DNA from 3 places in the Pseudomonas savastanoi genome. Region 1 is predicted to be linked to each of the others. Evidence: riboswitches for the same ligand, from Rfam matches in the RefSeq annotation. Region 1 holds a riboswitch; each other region holds the start of a gene.
What was found. Region 1 has a riboswitch for cobalamin ahead of cobW (cobalamin biosynthesis protein CobW). Riboswitches for the same ligand answer to the same signal wherever they lie in the genome.

Region 1 (7,015 bases):
CCATCATCGAGGCGGTCGGCGCTGCGAAAACCCACTTTGTCGAAGCCACATCGCTGGCCACCCGGCTGATGGGTGACAGCATCGCCAGTAACCTGTTCATGCTCGGTTACGCGTTTCAGCTAGGCCTGATTCCGCTGACCTCGGCGGCCATCGAAAAGGCGATCGAACTCAACGGGGTGGCAGTCAATCTCAACCAGCAGGCGTTTCTCTGGGGCCGTCGTACCGCCCATGATCCTGCGGCGGTCGAAGCCTTCGTCAATCCGCAGCAGAAGGTCAGCGAGCCGCAGCCAATGGACCTGGATCAGCGTATTCAGAGCAATGTCGAAACCTTGAAGGCGTATCAGAACGGCGCCTATGCCAAGCGCTATGTGGAGCTGGTGCAACGTGTGCGCGATACCGAATCACGGGTGTTCCCCGGTCAGCAGCCGATGCTCTCTGAGGCGGTTGCGTTCAACTACTTCAAATTGCTGGCCTATAAGGACGAGTACGAAGTAGCGCGGCTGTACAGCAACGGCGAGTTCACCCGTCAGTTGGAAGCGCAGTTTGAAGGCGATTATCGACTGGAATTCCACTTGGCACCGTCATGGCTGGCAAAACGCGATCCGCACAACGGCCTGCCGCGCAAACGCAGTTTCGGCCCCTGGATGCTGCGCGCGTTCAACGTACTGGCAAAATTCAAGTTCCTCCGTGGCACAGCGCTCGATCCGTTCGGTCACAGCCTTGAGCGCAAACAGGAGAGGGATCTGATTGACGGTTACGTGCGTGACATCGAGCTGATTCTTCAGCACCTGCAAGCACAGAACCGCCATACCGCCTTGAACCTGGCACGTCTGCCGGAGCGAATTCGTGGCTATGGCTATATCAAGGAGAGCGCCATGAAAGCGGCTGCATTGCAGGCCGACATTCTGCGCAAGAGTCTGGAAAGTGGCGAAGTGGTTGCGCCGAAGTTGTATGAGGCGGCTGCCTGACGGGGAGATGCTTCGCAGCGACCGGGGCAGATCCGCTGTGTTCTGCGCCCGGAGTATCGCCTTCGCCAATATCAGCTCGGTCTGAACAGGTGTGCATGCCCGGCGCGGTACAGCGAGGACTCGCTGAAGGTGTCGTCGGCAAGCACACGTCCGACCAGAATCAATGCCGTGCGGCGAAAGCCTTTGGCCTGCACTTTGTCTTGAATATCCGCCAGTGTGCCAACTGCCCAGTCCTGATCCGGCCAACTGGCACGGTGCACCACGGCAACCGGGCAATCGGCTCCGTAATGTGGAACGAGCTCGTCGACAATCCGCTGCAGGTTGTTCACCCCCAGATGAATCGCCATGGTTGCCCGGTGGCTGGCCAGACTGGCCAGCTCCTCGCCGCTGGGCATTGAGGTCTTGTCGGCATAGCGAGTCAGAATCACGCTTTGCGAAACATCCGGCAGGGTCAGCTCGACGCCCAGCAGCGCAGCGCAGGCAGCGGTCGCGGTGACGCCGGGAATGATTTCGAATGGAATATTCAGTTCCCGCAGATGGCGGATCTGCTCGCCGATGGCGCCATACAGGCTCGGGTCGCCGGAATGCACGCGAGCAACGTCCTGGCCTTGCGCATGCGCGGCCTTTATCAGTTCAATGATCTGCTCCAGATGCAGCTCGGCGCTGTTGGTCACCTGCACGGCCTGATGACCCTCCAGCACGGCGAGCGGCACCAGTGAGCCTGCATAGATAATGACTGGGCATGTGCGAATCAGGCGTTGCCCCTTGACGGTGATCAGCTCGGGATCACCAGGGCCGGCACCGATGAAATAGACAGTCAATGAATTCTCCGGAATGGATGAGCGCGGGGAGATTATCCGCTGTGCGCAGGGCTGATTGCCAAGGCAAATGTGGCGTGGGCGCTTTTCTGCCGTTCGATCAGCAGGGTGGCGGTGCCGTCTCCCAGTTGCGCGGCCAGCGCCAGTGCCGAACCTTCGGCGACACCGTGACAGCCGGTGGTCTGGAAGACCTGCGCAGAACGATGGGTGAGGTGCAGCTCCCACGCGACCAGTTGCGCGGCGTTGAAGAACACCAGCGGCACTGCCAGTTGCCCGGCCAGTTCAAGCAGGCCCGGTTCCTGGTCTTTCAGATCGATACATGCCAGCGCAGTGACGCTGGCAATCTCCAGGTCAATCACGCGAAGGCTGTTCTCGATCAGCTCGCGCAACGTCGCTGCAGAGCAACCGCGGCGACAGCCCAGCCCGGCCACCAGTGACGAGCCGGGCTGAACGGTCGGAAAATCAGGCCTGATGCAGGTCGGCATCGTTTCTGCGGAACAGCCAGGCACTGATCAGCCCCATCGCGACCCAGAACAGCGCGTTGGTCAATAGTGAGGCAAGCATGAATTGCGATTCCAGAGCTTCGGGTGCCATGCTCTGATGGACCAGCGGCTGTGGTGCGCCGATCACGTGAGGAACGACCAGAATCGCCACGCCCAGCACTTTGAGCAGCCAGTTCTGACCAAATACCAGCAAGGCCAGCCCGGCGGCAGTCGATGCGGCCGTACCTATCCACCAGGCCTGACGCTGACTCAGTTCGGCGGCAGCAGTGCCTGGCAATTCAGGCGGCAGGCCAAGCGTTGGCGCGAGCACAAAAACCGCGAAACCGGCCAGCCCCCACCATACGCCTTGCACTGTGCGACCCGGCGCGCGCAGGGTGTAAAGCCCGGCAAGCATCAGGGCGAAGCCTACCGCGACCACCAGATTGCCGCCCGTGGTGGACAGCACACGTTGCCAGCCGTTTTCAGGTTCCCAGGCCGCTTGGTCATGCGCATGACTGTGCTCGGCATCAGCGCCGTCGGCATGCTCATGGGCCTGTTCGGCAGTTGCGTTCTCGTAGGTTTCGGCCTGCTGGATCAGTGGCACCACCCAGAAGCTTTGCAGCACGGTCAGCAGCAGGGCCGCAAGCAGGCCCGTGAACCCGGCAGTTTGTGCGATTCGCTTGAACATTGTGGAGTCCTTAATGGCAAGGAAAGGCAGCGCTGTGACGGGTATCGTGTGCGGCGTTGTGTACGGCCGCGATGTGCGAGAAACCGGCGAAGTACACCAGACAGGCACCCAGCAGCGCAGCGCTGATGGCGGCTGTCAGGCGTTGAGTGCGGGTGGAGCTGGTGGCGGCGGCGTGGCTGCTGCTGCTGATGGTCGACATGGCGATCCCTCTTGATGATTGGCAAGCGGGCCACGCGCGAAGGAACCTGCCGGCAGACGCCAGAGGTTTCAACTGCGCCCGCCCACCGCGGGTTTGTCATTGCAACGATGTCGGGCCGGTCTCCGGGCTCGCGAGGGGCTCAAACGTCGTACGTTCAAGGCCTGCAAGGTCACCTTCCCATGCCGTGGCACAGTGGATCAGACCTTCTCTCGCTTACCGTTGCGGGGGCAGCACCGGACTTGCTCGACAGCGTGAGCGCACCGGTTTCCCGTTTCACCCCGTGAGGGGCACCCGAAACAAGGCGTACAGGAGAGCATGGGCGGCGGGGGATCGTCAATCTGAACGATTGACCTGTCTGCGGTCACTGCGTAGCCTTGCCGGCTCGAGGTTCTCCATGCGTAAAGCGTTACACATGGAGCTAAGACGGGAATGCGGTACACGCCGCAGCTGCCCCCGCAACTGTAAACGGTGAGGTTCATTGCACAGCCACTGCTGCGGCGGGAAGGCGCGATGAATGCGTGTCGGAGCGGTCTTCATTGCCTGCCCCATGCCGCCGTGAGCCAGGAGACCTGCCTCGAACCGGGCTGACCAAAAAGCCTGCGAATTCTCACTACAACCGGGCGGGGTGATCCGGTGGCGATCCGATCCGTGTGCCAGGCACGCGGTTCTCGTCCTGTTTGCCCGCCGCATTGCCAAAGGGCACCTGATGAAAACACTGGCCAAGCTTCCCGTCACCATCGTCACCGGCTTCCTCGGCTCGGGCAAAACCACCCTGTTGCGGCACATGCTCGACAACGCCGAAGGGCGGCGCATCGCGGTCATCGTCAATGAATTCGGTGAGCTGGGCATCGACGGAGAAATCCTCAAGCAGTGCACCATCGGTTGCACCGAAGAAGAGGCCAACGGCCGGGTATATGAGTTGGCCAACGGCTGCCTGTGCTGCACGGTGCAGGAAGAATTCTTCCCGGTCATGCGCGAACTGGTCGCGCGTCGTGGCGATCTGGACCACATCCTGATCGAAACCTCCGGGCTGGCATTGCCCAAGCCGCTGGTTCAGGCTTTTCAGTGGCCGGAAATTCGCAACGCCTGCACGGTCGATGCGGTGATCACTGTCGTCGACAGCCCTGCGGTACTGGCCGGTACGTTTGCTGCGTTCCCGGATCAGGTCGATGCGCAGCGCAAACTCGACCCGAATCTGGACCATGAGTCGCCTCTGCACGAGCTGTTCGCTGATCAACTGGCCAGCGCCGATCTGGTGATCCTCAACAAGGCCGACATGATCGACGCCGAAGGTCTTGCAGCGGTGCGTGCCGAAGTTGCCGAAGAACTGCCGCCAGCCGTCAAGGTGATTGAAGCCAGCAGCGGTCGTCTGCCGATCAGCGTGCTGCTGGGTGTTGGCGCCGAGTCCGAGCTGCACATCGATGGTCGCAAGACCCATCATGATCATCACGACGATGACGATCATGATGACCACGATCACGATGCTTTCGATTCTATTTCCCTGAAATTGCCTCAGGCCGATGAAAAGGTGCTGCTAGACGCACTGAATCAACTGGTCGTGCAGCACGGCATTCTGCGCGTGAAAGGCTTCGCGGCCATTCCCGGCAAGCCGATGCGCCTGCTGATCCAGGGTGTGGGTACGCGTTTTGACAAGCACTTCGACCGCGCCTGGCGCGCCGACGAAGAGCGCGCCACGCATCTGGTGCTGATTGGTCAGGAGCTGGATGCCGTGGCCCTGCAAGCGCAGCTCAACGCTGCAGTTGTCGGCTGACCCCATGCATTTACTGAGAACCCAGCCCGGCGGTTTCGTACCCGACGACAGCATTGCCGATCTGGGCCAGACCCCGGCCGAGCTGGTGATTCTCTGTAGCGGAGACTCCAGCCTGGCGCTGCTGGCCGAAGCTGCCCGGCAGCTCCCTGACGACTACCCGAGCCTGCGTCTGGCCAACCCGATGCAGGTACAGAATCACGCCTCTGTCGACTTGTATGTCGATGAGGTGCTGCGCCACGCCAAAGTCATTCTGATTTCCCTGCACGGTGGCATCGGTTACTGGCGTTACGGCGTCGAGCGGCTGATGGAGCTGGCGGCGCGCGGGGTTCAGGTCATTCTGGTGCCTGGTGATGACCGCCCTGATCCTGAACTGAGCGACCTGAGCACGGTGCCTGCCGCAGAACGCGACCGGCTATGGCAGTTTCTGCGTCAGGGCGGCTTGCAGAATGCGCTGGAAATGTATCGTTGCATGGCCAGTCGCTGGCTGGACCGGGACTATTCCTGGACCGAGCCCCAACCGTTGCCACGCACAGCCATTTACCACCCTCGACTGGCAAGTGCGCAGCTCACCGATTGGCAAGCCGACTGGGTTGCAGGACAGCCCGTCGTGGCGCTGCTGTTCTACCGCTCGCACTTGCAGGCCGCCAATACCGGTTTTATCGACGAGTTCTGTGCGCGCTTGCAGGCGCAGGGCATCAACCCGCTGCCCATAGCCGTGGCCAGCCTGAAGGAGCCCGGCTGTTTCACTCAGGTGGAGGACTGGCTGGACGAGGCTGAAACCGAGCTGATCCTCAACACCACAGGCTTTGCCCAGTCGAGTCCGGAAGCGCCGCATCTGCGCCCGTTTCGGCGCAACGTGCCGGTCATTCAGGCGATCTGCGCGCAGGACAACGAACCTGCCTGGCAGGCCAGCGAACAGGGCCTTGGTGCGCGCGATCTGGCGATGCACATTGCCTTGCCGGAGCTGGACGGGCGAATCATCAGTCGGCCAATCAGTTTCAAGGATCTGGCCTGGCGCAGCGAGCGCAGCCAGTCGGACGTGGTGTGTTACCGCGCCCAGCCGGACAGGATGGATTTTGTCGCGCAACTGGCGCGGCGCTGGATCGAACTGGCGCGGCTGCCCAACGCCGACAAGCGTGTGGCGTTGATCCTGGCCAACTATCCGACCCGCGACGGGCGGATCGGCAACGGTGTGGGGCTCGACACGCCTGCTGCGGCGCTGAACATCCTGCGCGCCATGCAGGCCGAGGGTTATCCGCTGGCACAATTGCCGGACAGCGGCACCGAGCTTATCCAGCAACTGCTGGGCGGTGTGACCAATGATCTGGACAGCATTGACCTGCGGCCCTGCCAGCAAAGCATGGCACTGGAGGAATACCTGGCGGCGTTCAACGAGCTGCCGCAGGAAAACCGTGATGCCGTGAATGCCCGTTGGGGCGCGCCGGACGGCGATCCGATGTTTCGCAGTGGCAGGATGATGATTGCCGGTCTGCGCTTTGGCCTGACCTTTGTTGGCATTCAGCCTGCGCGTGGCTACCAGGTAGACCCCAGCGCGGTGTACCACGACCCGGATCTGGTTCCGCCCCACGGTTATCTGGCGTTTTACTTCTGGCTGCGCAAGGCGTACGGCGCGCATGCCGTGGTGCATGTCGGCAAGCACGGCAACCTTGAGTGGCTGCCGGGCAAGGGCGTCGGCCTTTCCCGAACCTGCTGGCCGGACGCTGTACTGGGTGCCATGCCGAACATCTATCCATTCATCGTCAACGATCCGGGCGAGGGCGCACAGGCCAAGCGACGCACCCAGGCGGTGATCATCGATCACTTGATGCCGCCTCTGACCCGCGCGGAAACCTATGGCCCACTGCGCAATCTGGAACTGCTCGCCGACGAGTTCTATGAGGCGCAACTGCTTGATCCGCGCCGCGCGCGCGAGTTGCAACGGGACATTCTTGAACTGGTCCGTGAAACCCATATCGACCGCGAGCTGGCCCTGGGCGAAAACCTCGACAGCGACGCCGATGCGGCGCTCTGGCTGCCGCGTCTGGACACTTACCTGTGTGATCTGAAGGAGTCGCAGATTCGCGACGGC
Region 2 (7,015 bases), 920 kb from region 1:
CCCGCCGGAGCGCCTGATCGAAATTCACGGGCAACTCTCGCCACTGTTTTGCCAATCCTGTGGTGCTGAAGATCCGCAATTGAGTGAGCACTTGCAGCGTCCTTTGCCCCCTTTATGCCCGGCATGTAGTGGCGTTATGCGACCGCCCGTCGTTCTTTTTCAGGAAATGCTCCCTGAAAGAGCACTGGAAACACTGTATGAACAACTGGCTAAAGGCTATGACGCAGTCCTGAGTATCGGTACCACGGCAAGCTTCCCCTACATTCATGAACCGGTCATTCGCACCAGAGTTTCCGGGGGTTTTACGGCGGAAATCAATCCGCAGCCGACCGATCACAGCGCGCAGATGGACGTCTTTTTGCAGTGCCGCGCAGCACATGTCATGGCGGAACTCATAAGTCACATCTAGTTCGATTGAATTTGCAAATCACCTTCATAAAAGGCATAGTCTCGCCATCTTAACTAGTCAGCCACGGTTGTGCCCATGCAGGTTGTTCGCTTCGCACCCCTCGTGCCTCTCGCACTCGTTACATTCCTCTTCGGTTGCTCGGCCAATATGCCGGTCGCACAGCAAGAACAGGCTCAGCCCGTTGCGCGTTATCAGAACGCAGCAAACGCTCAGTCCGCAGCCCGTCGCGCCGACGCCGCAGCCTTGCAGGACGAGATTGCCACCGAAGACGAACTCGCTCACTTCGCCGACAACAAGTCCTACCAGCTGCCGGTTCTGGCCGACAGCATCCTGGAACGTGGCAAATCCCTGATCGGCACGCGTTACAAGTTCGGCGGCACGTCGACTTCATCGGGTTTCGATTGCAGCGGCTTCATTGGTTATCTGTTTCGCGAAGAGGCTGGCATGAGCCTGCCGCGCTCCACGCGTGAAATGATCAACGTTGACGCACCGCTGGTATCGCGCAAAAACCTTCAGCCTGGTGATGTACTGTTCTTCAGTACCCGTGGCCGTGGTCGCGTAAGCCATGCAGCGATCTACGCCGGTAATCAGCAGTTCATTCACTCCAGCAGCCGTCGCAGTGGCGGTGTACGCATCGACAGCCTCGATGACGCCTACTGGAGCAAGACGTTTATCGAGGCCAAGCGTCCTCTGGCAATGGCGCCAGGTACGGTCGCGGTAAAGTCGACGCCTGATGCCGCGCAGACAACAGCGATGACTTCGACTACAGTCAAGACCGCGCCAAAGCGGCGTAAATAAAATAGAACGCGCAGAACAAGACCTTCGGGTCTTTCTGCGTTTTTGAGCTTCTCGGCAGCGTAAGCCGCATCCGGATAGGTTGTTGTGGTTATGTCGATTGCGTTGCGCCTGATAGTCATCTCTGTTGCTGCGTTGCTGGGTGCTTGCGCCAGCGCGCCGCCACCGCCCAAAGCACCCCGGATCGTTCAGCGTCCGGTGGTCACTGCTCCCCCTCAGATTCTTTCTCCGGCTGCCGAAGACGTGCTGTTTCGTGCGTTGGGGCTGGTTGGCACGCCTTATCGCTGGGGTGGCAACACGCCTGACTCCGGTTTTGATTGCAGCGGTCTTATAGGTTATGTCTATCGCGATGCAGCGGGCATTTCCCTGCCGCGTTCCACGCGCGAGATGATCGTGATGGGCGTGCCGAATATCCGTCGCGAGCAATTGCAATCAGGGGATCTGGTGTTCTTCGCCACCTCGGGCGGCTCGCAGGTGTCCCACGCGGGCATCTACGTCGGCGAAGGCCGCTTCGTGCATGCCCCGGCCAGCGGCGGCACGGTCAAGCTCGACAGCCTCGACAAGCCTTACTGGCAAAAAGCCTACCTCAACGCCAAGCGCGTCATTCAACCAGCAAATCTGGCGCAGATTCGGCCGTAGCGCTTCGCCTGCCAGCGGTCTGCCTGGAACCTGCAGCACAAAACCTATCGTGCGGCGCTCCGCGTCGCATGCCGTTCCGGACGTGCGGAACGATCATCGCGCCTATCGTGCGACGCAGAGCGTCGAGAACTGCATTCCCACGCTGGAGCGTAGGGAACGATCATCTCAACTGCCGTACGGCGCTCTGCGTCGACATGCCGTTCCGGACGTGCGGAACGATCATCGCAATTATCGTGCGACGCTCCGCGTCGCATGCCGTTCCGGACGCTCCGCGTCCTCTTGCGACGCAGAGCGTCGAGAACTGCATTCCCACGCTGGAGCGTAGGGAACGATCATCTCAACTAACGTACGACCCTCTGCGTCGACATATCGATCCGGACGTGCGGCACGATCATCGCAATTATCGTGCGGCGCTCCGCGTCGCATGCCGTTCCGGACGCTCTGCGTCCTCTTGCGACGCAGAGCGTCGAGAACTGCATTCCCACGCTGGAGCGTAGGGAACGATCATCTCAACTAACGTACGACCCTCTGCGTCGCATGCCGTTCCGGACGTGCGGCACGATCATCGCGCCTATCGTGCGACGCTCTGCGTCGCATGCCTTTCCGGACGCTCTGCGTCCTCTTGCGACGCAGAGCGTCGAGAACTGCATTCCCACGCTGGAGCGTAGGGAACGATAATCTCAACTACCGTAAGGCGCTCCGCGTCGACATGCCGTTCCGGACGTGCGGCACGATCATCGCAATTATCGTGCGACGCTCCGCGTCGCATGCCGTTCCGGACGCTCTGCGTCCTCTTGCGACGCGGAGCGTCGAGAACTGCATTCCCACGCTGGAGCGTAGGGAACGATAATCTCAACTACCGTACGGCGCTCTGCGTCGCATGCCGTTCCGGACGCTCCGCGTCCTCTTGCGACGCGGAGCGTCGAGAACTGCATTACCACGCTGGAGCGTGCGGAACGATAACTCAACTAACGTCCGACGATCCGCGTCAAACCTCTACGCTCGGCGTTATTGAGCTGCCTTGGCCGAGGTCACGCGCCAGATCTTGTTGCCGACATCATCTGCCACCAGCAAGCCGCCGCGCTGATCATTGACCACGCCAACCGGGCGGCCCATGGCTTTTTCGTCTTTGTTGAGGAAACCGGTCAGCACATCGACCGGAGCGCCGTTGGGCTTGCCGCCGCTGAAGGGCACGAACACCACTTTATAGCCGCTGTGCGGTTTGCGGTTCCATGAGCCGTGCTGGCCAATGAACAGACCTTCGTTGAACGGTGCCGCCAGTGTCTTGCCATCGGCGAATACCAGGCCCAGCGAGGCCGTGTGCGGGCCGACTGCGTAATCCGGTGCGATGGCCTTGGCGACCAGTGCCGGGTTCTGCGGTTTGACGCGCTCGTCGACATGCTGGCCGTAGTAGCTGTAGGGCCAGCCGTAGAAAGCGCCATCCTGCACCGAGGTCACGTAGTCAGGCACCAGGTCGCTGCCGATTTCGTCACGCTCGTTGACCGCTGTCCACAGCTTGCCGGTTTTGGGCTCCCAGTCCATGCCGTTGGGGTTGCGAAGGCCGGAGGCGAAAATGCGGTGATTGCCGGTGGCAGCGTCCACTTCCCAGATGGCTGCACGACCTTCTTCCTTGTCCATGCCGTTCTCGGCCACGTTGCTGTTGGAGCCCACTGTGACGTACAGCTTGCTGCCATCCTTGCTGGCGATGACGTTTTTGGTCCAGTGATGGTTGAGCGTGCCGCCCGGCAGGTCGACCACTTTGGTCGGCTGCGCGCTGATCGAGGTCTGACCCGCTTCATACGGGAAGCTGATCAGGCGGTCGGTGTCGGCGACATACAGCTTGTTGCCCACTAGGGTCATGCCAAACGGCGAATTGAGGTTTTGCAGGAACACGGTGCGGGTCTCCGCGACGCCGTCCTTGTCCACGTCACGCAGCAGAGTAATGCGGTTGGCGCTTGGCACGCCCGCACCGGCGCGGCCCATGACTTTTTCCATTACCCAGCCACGAATACCCTTGGAATCATCCGGTTTGGCCGGCGAATTGGTTTCCGCCACCAGCACGTCGCCATTGGGCAATACATACAGCCAGCGCGGGTGGTCCAGGTTTTCGGCGAACGCTGCCACCTGTGTGCCCGGCGCGGCGACCGGTTTTGCGCCTTTTTCCCAACCTACGGCGGGGGCGATGTTGACGGTCGGGATCAGCGTCTTGTTGGGCTCCGGCAGTTTGGGCGAGGGGCCTGTTCCATCCGAGACTTGCAGGGTCGAAGACTCGCCGCAGGCAGCAAGGCCACCGGCAACCAGAAGCAACACTGCGTAGTGGGGTCTGAGTCTGAACATGGTGAATCTCCATAAACAAGGGCGTGGTCCGATAATTGATAGAGGCACTGCGAACCGTCTGGGTTCAATCACGTTTCACAGCGTCGGTGTCGATTGACGCTCCCAGCCCAACCCTCTACCCTTCGCGGTTTGTTTCAGGTGCTCTGCAATCCTTGATTGGCAGGGTGAAACAGGGAAGCCGGTGTGGATCAATCGATCCGATCCCGGCGCTGCCCCCGCAACGGTAAATGAGTCAAGGCTGTGCCTGACGCCACTGTGTTTCGACATGGGAAGGCGCGCAGCCGGGGTAACCCGCTCATGAGCCCGGAGACCGGCCTGAACCACTCAATGGCATCACGGAGGGTGATGCTCTGTGCAGGGCGTTGCCGTGCTGTCCAGTGCTGTCCTTCCGTCTGTTGTCGACTGCCACGAGCGGAGAACCCGGATGAACGAATCCCCCGAACGCGACGAACGCCATCTGGCGCGCATGCTGCGCAAGAAAGCCGTGATGGACGAGCGCATTGCCAGCTCACCCAACGAGTGCGGCCTGCTGCTGGTCTTGACCGGCAACGGCAAAGGCAAGAGCAGCTCGGCATTCGGCATGCTTGCCAGGGCCATGGGCCACGACATGCAGTGCGGCGTGGTGCAGTTCATCAAGGGCCGCAACAGCACTGGCGAAGAAATGTTTTTCCGCCGTTTCCCCGAGCAGGTGCGCTATCACGTGATGGGCGAGGGCTTCACCTGGGAAACCCAGGATCGCCAGCGTGACATTGCCGCTGCCGAAGCCGCCTGGGCCGTGTCTCGGGAAATGCTTCGCGACCCGGCCATTGGTCTGGTGGTGCTCGACGAACTGAACATTGCCCTCAAGCATGGCTACCTCGACCTTGAACAGGTGCTGAGTGATCTGCAGGCCCGCCCGCCGATGCAGCATGTGCTGGTGACCGGCCGCGGAGCCAAACCCGAATTGATCGACCTGGCTGATACGGTTTCCGATATCGGCGTGGTCAAGCATGCGTTTCAGGCCGGTATCCGGGCGCAGAAAGGTATCGAGCTTTGAACCCTTCATCATTGAGCGCACTGCAATGAGAGCTCCGCGCGATTGCCCGGCGGTTTTGATCGCCGCGCCTGCCTCCGGGCAAGGCAAGACCACCGTCACCGCGGCACTGGCACGTTTGCACCGCAATCAGGGCCGCAAGGTTCGGGTGTTCAAGTGCGGGCCGGATTTTCTCGACCCGATGATTCTCGAGCGGGCCAGCGGCGCACCGGTCTACCAGCTGGACATGTGGATGGTCGGTGCCGACGAAAGCCGTCGCCTGTTGTGGGAAGCCGCAGATGAGGCAGACCTGATCCTGATCGAAGGGGTCATGGGGCTGTTCGACGGTACACCGTCCAGCGCCGACCTGGCCCGCCACTTTGGCGTACCGGTGTTGGGGGTGATCGACGGCACGGCGATGGCGCAGACGTTTGGCGCGCTGGCGCTCGGGCTGGCGCGTTATCAGCCGGATCTGCCGTTTGCCGGCGTGCTGGCCAATCGAGTTGGCACGGTACGCCACGCGCAGTTGCTGGAGAACAGCCTGACCGAAGGCCTGCGCTGGTATGGCGCACTGTCCCGGGAAGTCGGTTTCGAATTGCCCAGCCGCCATCTGGGGCTGGTCCAGGCCAGTGAGCTCAACGATCTGGACGTGCGGCTGGACATGGCTGCCGCCGCGCTGGCCAGCACCTGCGAAGTGGCCTTGCCGCCAGCCATAACCTTCACCGCGCCTGACCCGGTTCAGGTCGAGCCGTTGCTCCGCGGTGTGCGCATCGCCATTGCCCGCGACGAGGCCTTTGCCTTTCTGTACGGCGCAAGCCTGGAACTGCTGCGAAACATGGGCGCAGAGCTGAGTTTCTTTTCGCCGATTCATGACCGCGAGCTTCCCGACGCCGACAGCCTGTACCTGCCGGGTGGCTATCCGGAGCTGCATCACGTTGCGCTGGCGGAAAACCTGACGATGCAGGCGTCGATCAGGGCGCACCATATTGCTGGCAAGCCGATTCTGGCCGAGTGCGGCGGCATGCTTTATTTACTCGAAGCGCTGACCGATGTGGAGGGTGTGCGCGCCGAACTGGTCGGCTTGCTGTCCGGTGAGGCGGTCATGCAGAAGCGTCTGGCGGCGCTGGCCTTGCAAGCGGTTGAATTGCCCGAGGGCACGCTGCACGGCCACACGTACCACCATTCGCTGACCAGCACCGAGTTGCAGCCGATTGCCCGTGGCGTCAGCCCCAACGGCGGGCGTGGCGCAGAGGCAGTCTATCGCCTGGGTCGTCTGACCGCGTCCTACGTGCATTTCTATTTCCCTTCCTGCCCTCAGGCGATTGCGGCGCTGTTCAAACCATGACCGAACAAGCGTTCAGCCCTGAAGAGCGGGCTGCGGTGTACCGGGCCATCGCCGAGCGTCGCGACATGCGCCACTTCGTCGGCGGCACGGTGGCGCCCGAGTTGCTGGCGCGCTTGCTGGAAGCCGCACACCAGGCACCCAGTGTCGGGCTGATGCAGCCGTGGCGCTTCATTCGCATCAGCGATCCGGCGTTGCGCGGAAAAATGCAGGCGCAGGTAGAAGAAGAGCGTATCCGCACTGCCCAGGCGTTGGGTGAGCGCACCGACGAGTTCATGAAGCTCAAGGTCGAAGGCATCAACGACTGCGCCGAGGTGCTGGTCGCCGCACTGATGGAAGGCCGTGAACAGCACATTTTCGGCCGCCGTACCTTGCCGGAAATGGATATGGCCTCGTTGTCCTGCGCCATCCAGAACCTGTGGCTGGCGTCGCGTGCCGAGGGGCTTGGCATGGGCTGGGTGTCGCTGTTCGACCCGGAGGC
Region 3 (7,015 bases), 150 kb from region 1:
AATTCCAGGTGGTGCTTGGGTAACGACATGGCAACGGGATCCTGCGGCGGGCAAAGCGCGCATCGTAGTGCTACAGGCCGCGCGGCGCACCTGTTGAAGCGTGCGTCAGGCGACCGGCTGACCATCGGCGATTCTTCAGTGTGAGCGCAAACGCAGGATTTTCGCGCCGTCGAAAGGGTCGGTCAGCCAGTGCGCCACGACGCCGAAGGTGCTCAGCAGGCGTTCCGGGGTCAGCACCTCGACCGGCGCACCCAGTGCGACCAGCCGGCCTTTCTCCATGACCGCCACGCGGTCGCAATCCAGCGCCTGATTCAGATCGTGCAGGGCTATCACAGTGGTTACCGGCAAAGCCCTGACCAGACCGAGAATGGTCAGTTGGTGCTGGATATCCAGGTGATTGGTCGGTTCGTCCAGCAGAAGGATCCTGGGTCGTTGCGCCAGCGCCCTGGCGATGTGCACGCGCTGCCGCTCGCCACCGGACAGGGTGTGCCAGGCACGTTTCTGCATATGCAGCATGTCCACATCCTGCAACGCCTGGCGAACGATTGCGTCATCGTTGGTACTCCACGGCTCGAGTGCCGACAGCCAGGGCGTGCGGCCCAGCTCGACGGCATCCAGAACCGTCACGGCATCGCTGGTTTCCGCTTGTTGTTCGACCACCGCCAGCAGGCGCGCTACGTCTCTGCGGCTCATTGTCTCAAGTGGTTGCCCGCCCAGTCTGACCGTACCGCAGACTGGTTTCTGAATACCGGCCAATAGTTTCAGCAGGGTGGATTTTCCTGAACCGTTAGGGCCGACCACGGCCAGTGTCTCGCCGGCTGCGATGCTCAAGTCGACGTCGCGCAGCAGCGCAGTGCCACGCACCGAATAACCCAGCCCCGTGCAGCCCAGCACCGGTGCGTTGGCCAGATGAGGAAAGGCGTTCATCGCGTGCTATTGCCCCGGATAAGAATCAAAGCGAAGACCGGTGCGCCGATCAGCGCGGTAATGACGCCAATCGGCAGCGCCTGACCCTTGATCAGTGTGCGCGAGAGGATGTCGGCAGCGATCAGGAACAGTGCGCCGCTCAATGCACTCAACGGCACCAGCCGTGCATGGCGCACACCGACCAGCATACGCACCGCGTGCGGGATCACCAGCCCGACAAAACCGATGGAGCCGACGATTGACACCATCACTGCGGTGACCAGGGCTGCGGTCGCGATCAGGATGATCTGCACGCGCCGCACGGCAATCCCCAGTGACGCCGCCGAGTCGCTGCCGAAGGTGAACGCGTCCAGCGCTCGCCGGTGCCAGAGGCACACCAGCAGACCGACCAGCACCGTCGGCACTGCCAGCCATACCGAGTGCCAGCGTACGCCGCTGAGGTTGCCCAGCAGCCAGAACATGATGCCGCGTGCCTGTTCGGAGCTGGCGGATTTGGTGATCAGAAACGAGGTCAGGGCATTGAACAGCTGTGAACCGGCGATCCCGGCCAGAATGATCTGTCCGGCTGCTGTGGTGCCTCGCGACGAATGCGCCAGCAGGGCGACCAGCGAAAACGCCGCCACGGCCCCGGCAAAAGCGCCTGCCGACATCGAAATAGCCCCCGCACCAAAGCCCAGAATGGCGACCAGCACCGCGCCGGTCGAGGCCCCGGCGGAAATTCCCAGCAGATACGGGTCTGCCAGCGGGTTGCGCAACAAGGATTGCAACACCACGCCACAGATCGCCAGCCCGGCCCCGCAGGCTGCCGCAACAATCGCGCGGGTCAGCCGGTAGTTCCAGACAATGCCTTCGTCGATAGGGTCGAGCACATAGCCGGCAGCCCAGAGTTTGTTGGCCAGCACCTGAAAAACCACCTTCAGGCTGATCGAGGTTTCGCCAATTGCTGCGCCGACCATGATCGCCAGCACCAGCACTGCCGAGACCCAGAGCACATGGCCCAGCGCTACCTGTAATCTCATTGTGCAGCGTTGAAACGGTTGGCGGCGTCAGCCAGTTCCTCGAACCCGGTAAACAGGCGCAGACCAGCCTGCATGCCTTCGGCGTCGATGATCACGATTCGGTCATGCTTGACTGCGTCCATGTTGCGCGTCACCGGGTCGCTCTTGAGGAATTCGATCTTTTTCAGGTAGTCGTCGGCCGGGAAGCGGCGGCGATCCATGCGTGCAATCACCAGAATGCTTGGATTGGCCTTGGCAATGGTCTCCCAGCCCACTGTCGGCCATTCTTCGTCGGACTTGACGATATTGCGCATGCCCAGGCTGTTGAGCATGAAGTCCGGGATGCCTTTGCGGCCTGCCACGAACGGGTCGCTGGCGAGATCGGAACTGGAAAACCAGAACAGCGCCGAGACGTCGTTCGCCTTGTTCTGTTTGACGTTGGCAATCGCGGCGCTCAAGCGGGCCTTGAGGTCGGCAACCAGCGTGTCACCGCGGTCCTGTACATCGAAAATCTGCGCCAGTTGCTCGATGCTCTTGTAGATGGTCTCGATGCGGAACGGCTCCAGGCGTGTGCCGTCGGCACCGACCAGATTATCTTTGCCTTCGCAATCGGACGGCAGAATGTAAGTGGGTATTTTCAGGTCATGGAACTGCTCGCGTGTGCCGACCACGCCCTGTTTGCCGACCATCCACTCCAGCTGCACCGCCACCAGTTCCGGACGTTTGCCAATCACCGCTTCAAAGCTTGGGTCGTTGTCGGCCAGACGTTCTACCTTATCGTTCTGCGCCTTGAAGCGTGGCAAAACGTTGTTGAACCACAGCGACGTGCCCACCAGCCGGTCGCCCAGGCCCAGTTCGTAGAGCATTTCAGTGCCGGCCTGACCAATGGTCACTGCCTTGGTCGGTGCATGCGCGAACGTCAGGGTCGAACCACAGTTTTCAAGCGTCAGCGGATACTGAGTGGGGGCGGCGAGGGTCAGGGTGGACAGCGTCAGGCTGGCGGCAAGTACGGCAAGGCGGGGCAGCGACATGAAATGCGGTCTCCGTTGGAGCAGGTGCCAAGGCGCAATGCACATCAGGAAACACATCCCCGGCAAATGACCGGGCACGACGGAAAATGCCGCCGCGTGCGGATGTCCTTCCCGGACACCCCGCCGGTTAGTGGGTTGAAGCAGGTCGGCAGGTCTCCTGACTGGCATGTCATCGCCGGGCTCCGGCCTTCCCGGAGCTGAATCCAGTGGCAGTCATGGAGCAGGCTCGATGCCTACAGTTGCGGGGGCAGTTTCGTTTTGGCCTTGTGCAGACAAAGCGTGCGAATTCCCTGTTAGTTCCTCTCGGAAACCGACGGGCGGCATGGTAAACGATAAGCGTTTTAGTGGCTAATCCTTTGCGCGCAGGCGCAGCAGACTGTTGATCAGATGCAGGCGCATCGCGGCTCGGGCGGCATCCCGATCCTGATGGACAATGGCGTCGAAGATGGTCTCCTGTTCGCGTTGCTGGATGCCCGGATCATCCTCTGCGTACAACGATGCGATATTGCCGAAGCCGCTGCGGGTACGAGGCAGGATGCTGCTGCCGAGCTGGCTCATCACGTCGGTAAAGAAGCTGTTGGCGGTGCACAGTGATATCTGCCGGTGAAACTCGAAGTCGGCCTTCATGGTGTCGTGTCCCAGGCGCGCGCAGCGATGCAGCTCATCGAGTGCCTGACGGATGGCATCCAGTTGCTCGGGCGTGCGGCGTTGAGCCGCCAGCGCGGCAGATTCCGGCTCGATGCTCAGGCGCAGCTCGATGATGGATACCGCGTCGCCGGGTGTGCCGATTGGCGGTTCAACCTGCTGGAAATTCCCTGGCTGCGCTGCATCGACCACGAAGGTGCCGATGCCATGCCGGGTTTCGACCAGACCTTCGGCTTGCAGACGCGACATCGCTTCACGAACCACGGTGCGGCTGACCCCGGTTTCACGGATGATCACCTGTTCGGTAGGAAGCTTTTCACCGCTCTGGATCTCGCCTTCGCGAATTCTGCGCGAAAACTCAGCGACCAGTTGCTGAGTCAGGCTGGAGCGACGGCCTTTTGATGTGGAAGGTTGTTCCATGGCGGGTGATCGGGTCCGTGTCGGGTGGCTGAGTATAACCGTACTCAAGGCGTGTTTTGTGTGGGGATCGCAGCCTATACTCGCGTATCGGACAGAACTGAGGCTGCAATGTCGGACAACGCGCTTTCCTCGCAAAAGAACCATCGACGCCTGGCAGAAACCCTGGTCGACCGCTTCGCCCAGCGCATGCGTGACGGTGTGCTGGTGCGCGGCGAGAAACTGCCTTCCGAGATCCACATCATGGAAGCCGAGGGTGTCAGCCGCACGGTGGTGCGCGATGCGCTGTCGCGGATGCAGGCCGCGGGGCTGGTGGAAACCCGGCATGGCGTCGGTACCTTTGTTCTCGACATGCCACCGCCTGAAGGTTTTTCGGTAGGGCCTGCGACCATCGCCACCTTGTCCGATGTGCTGAATCTGCTGGAGTTTCGCTTGAGCCTGGAAGTCGAGGCAGCAGGGCTGGCTGCGCAACGACGCAGCCCTGAGGCGTTGCTTGAGCTCAAGCGGGCGTTCGATGCGCTGCTCGAAGGTCCGCAGAAATCCGGAACCACCATCAATGCCGATTTTCAATTTCACCTCAAGATCGCCAAGGCGTCAGGCAATGCGTACCTGATCGATATCATGAAACATCTGGGCACCAAGCTGATTCCCCGCACGCGGATGAACTCGGCCTACACAGGGCAGAGCGATCGCAACGCCTACCTGGCCGGAATCAACACCGAACACCGGCAAATCTACAACGCCATCGCCGAAGGCAACGTCGACGCAGCGCGCTCGGCGATGTACCTGCACCTCAACGGCAGCCGCATGCGCCTGCGCCGCACTCAGGCGCTGTACAGCGACTGAGCGATTCAGGACCGGACGCGGAGTTTCTGCCAGACACCTATCGTTCCTCATGCTCCAGTGTGGTGATGCCTTGAGTGACGCTCCGCGGCACAAATCTGCGCCGCACCGCATGCTCTAAAGAGGACGCATAGCGTCCAGAACGGCATGCGACGCGGAGCGTCGCACGATAATCTGCGGAGTTTCTGCCAGACACCTCTCGTTCCTTACGCTCCAGCGTAGGAATGCCTTGGGTGACGCTCCGCGTCACAAATCTGCGCCGCACCGCATGCTCTAAAGAGGACGCAGAGCGTCCAGAACGGCATGCGACGCGGAGCGTCGCACGATAATCCGCGGAGTTTCTGCCAGACACCTCTCGTTCCTTACGCTCCAGCGTAGGAATGCCTTGGGTGACGCTCCGCGTCACAAATCTGCGTCGCACCGCATGCTCTAAAGAGGACGCAGAGCGTCCAGAGCTGCATGTCGACGCGGAGCGTCGCACGATAATCCGCGGAGTTTCTGCCAGACACCTCTCGTTCCTTACGCTCCAGCGTAGGAATGCCTTGGGTGACGCTCCGCGTCACAAATCTGCGCCGCACCCATGCTCTAAAGAGGACGCAGAGCGTCCAGAACGGCATGCGACGCGGAGCGTCTCACGATGGTGAGATTATCGCTCCTCATGCTCCAGTGGGATGCGCTACAGGAAGTTGTACTGCACGCCCACGCGCAATCTCAGCTGGCGCTTGTCATCTTCGGAATCGACCTTGATGTCGCCCACTTCAAAGAATGGCACCCAGTGCTTGTCCCATTTGTATTTGAAGGCCGCGTTCTGTTCGTAGTCGGTCTTGCCGTTGTCATAGCGAATGTAGTCGGCATCGAAGTAGGTGAACTGATACTCGTACGCCCACGGGCCTTTGCTGGCGTAGTTGACCCAGACGTCGTAACGATTGATCGACTGATCGTCCATCTGGTTGTCAGGCATTTCGTGGTTGACCTTGTCCCTGTCCAGCTTGATCGAGTCGTAGCGATAGCGGCCTGACACGCTCAACTGATCGTTTACTTTGTAACCCAGCTTCAGGCCCATTTTATAAGCCGTCGATTTCTCGATGCTTTCCAGTGCAAACGAAGGCGTCAGCAGCCATTTGTCGTCGAGCCGGTATTGATAGCTGACCGTCAATTCGTGGCCGTTGCCGACGGTGTTGTCGAACGCTACGTCCTGGCGGTCGCCTGCGGTCTTGTATTTGAGTTCACCTTCGAAGCCCCAGCCGCTGTCCAGCCGGCTGCCGAATTTGACCCGGTCGGCATGCATGCGTGTGCTTTCTGCATATTGGTGACGGTAGTTGATGTACGCGCTGTCGGCATGCGCCCAGGCGCCAGGGAACAGAGCAGTCAGAGAGATCAGTGCGAGTGATTTTTTCATTTTTTTATTCTTGTTTGATGGCTGTTTTGGGTGTGTTGAGGCAAATCGCAGGCAGCCGGATCCCTTGGCCGAGAGGGCCGGGAATCACAGTGTCAGCAGGGTTACGGGTTCAGCGGTCGTGAGCCCGGCGGCGGCTCATCCCGTCGGGCGCAGGTCCATGTCGCGGCTGGCCTGAATCAGCAGTCGCGAATACTCGTGCCGAGCCTGGTTGTTGATCAACTGGCTGCTGTCGAGGGTTTCCAGCACCTGGCCTTGCTGCATGACCGCAACCCGGTCACACAAGTGCGCGACTACACCGAGGTCGTGGGTCACCATGAGGTAGGTCAGGCCTTGCTGATGACGCAAGTCGGCCAGCAGGTTGAGAATTTCGGCCTGCACCGAAACGTCCAGTGCCGAGGTGGGTTCGTCGAGCAGCAGCACACGTGGTTCGAGAATCAGCGCTCTTGCAATAGCGACCCGCTGGCGCTGGCCGCCGGACAGCTGATGCGGGTAACGGAAACGAAAGCTTTCGTTGAGACCGACCTTGTTCAGCACTTCACAGACGCGACGGTCGCGGTCACCGATCCGGTGGATGCTTAATGGCTCCTTGAGCGCCGCGTCGATGGTGTGGCGCGGATGCAGCGAGGCATAGGGGTCCTGAAAGACCATCTGCACGGTGCGGTAGTGACTGGCATCGAGCTTGCGCTGTACGGTCTGGCCGGCCACGCTCAGTGCGCCGCTCCAGTGATGATATTGTCCTGCCAGGCAGCGCAGCA

Region 2: it holds a riboswitch for cobalamin, as region 1 does, so the genes downstream of both, cobO (cob(I)yrinic acid a,c-diamide adenosyltransferase) here and cobW (cobalamin biosynthesis protein CobW) in region 1, are expected to answer to the same signal.
Region 3: it holds a riboswitch for cobalamin, as region 1 does, so the genes downstream of both, KP808_RS14870 (ABC transporter substrate-binding protein) here and cobW (cobalamin biosynthesis protein CobW) in region 1, are expected to answer to the same signal.

What each region holds. Positions count from the first base shown of each region.
Region 1 is NZ_CP076652.1:3,411,001-3,418,015, reverse strand. Features, by position in the region: gene KP808_RS14250 (indolepyruvate ferredoxin oxidoreductase family protein) at 1-968, shown strand, start outside; gene cobM (precorrin-4 C(11)-methyltransferase) at 1,040-1,789, opposite strand; gene KP808_RS14240 (cobalamin biosynthesis protein) at 1,822-2,271, opposite strand; gene KP808_RS14235 (CbtA family protein) at 2,249-2,956, opposite strand; gene KP808_RS14230 (CbtB domain-containing protein) at 2,967-3,155, opposite strand; cobalamin riboswitch at 3,252-3,465, opposite strand; cobalamin riboswitch at 3,524-3,746, shown strand; gene cobW (cobalamin biosynthesis protein CobW) at 3,862-4,926, shown strand; gene cobN (cobaltochelatase subunit CobN) at 4,931-7,015, shown strand, end outside.
Region 2 is NZ_CP076652.1:4,329,081-4,336,095, reverse strand. Features, by position in the region: gene KP808_RS18335 (NAD-dependent deacylase) at 1-409, shown strand, start outside; gene KP808_RS18330 (C40 family peptidase) at 485-1,207, shown strand; gene KP808_RS18325 (C40 family peptidase) at 1,298-1,843, shown strand; gene KP808_RS18320 (PQQ-dependent sugar dehydrogenase) at 2,852-4,180, opposite strand; cobalamin riboswitch at 4,300-4,513, shown strand; gene cobO (cob(I)yrinic acid a,c-diamide adenosyltransferase) at 4,605-5,216, shown strand; gene KP808_RS18310 (cobyrinate a,c-diamide synthase) at 5,242-6,537, shown strand; gene bluB (5,6-dimethylbenzimidazole synthase) at 6,534-7,015, shown strand, end outside.
Region 3 is NZ_CP076652.1:3,558,895-3,565,909, reverse strand. Features, by position in the region: gene KP808_RS14885 (peptidase U32 family protein) at 1-29, opposite strand, end outside; gene KP808_RS14880 (ABC transporter ATP-binding protein) at 136-927, opposite strand; gene KP808_RS14875 (FecCD family ABC transporter permease) at 924-1,946, opposite strand; gene KP808_RS14870 (ABC transporter substrate-binding protein) at 1,943-2,956, opposite strand; cobalamin riboswitch at 3,087-3,286, opposite strand; gene KP808_RS14865 (FadR/GntR family transcriptional regulator) at 3,305-4,021, opposite strand; gene KP808_RS14860 (FadR/GntR family transcriptional regulator) at 4,130-4,864, shown strand; gene KP808_RS14855 (oligogalacturonate-specific porin KdgM family protein) at 5,538-6,260, opposite strand; gene KP808_RS14850 (ABC transporter ATP-binding protein) at 6,396-7,015, opposite strand, start outside.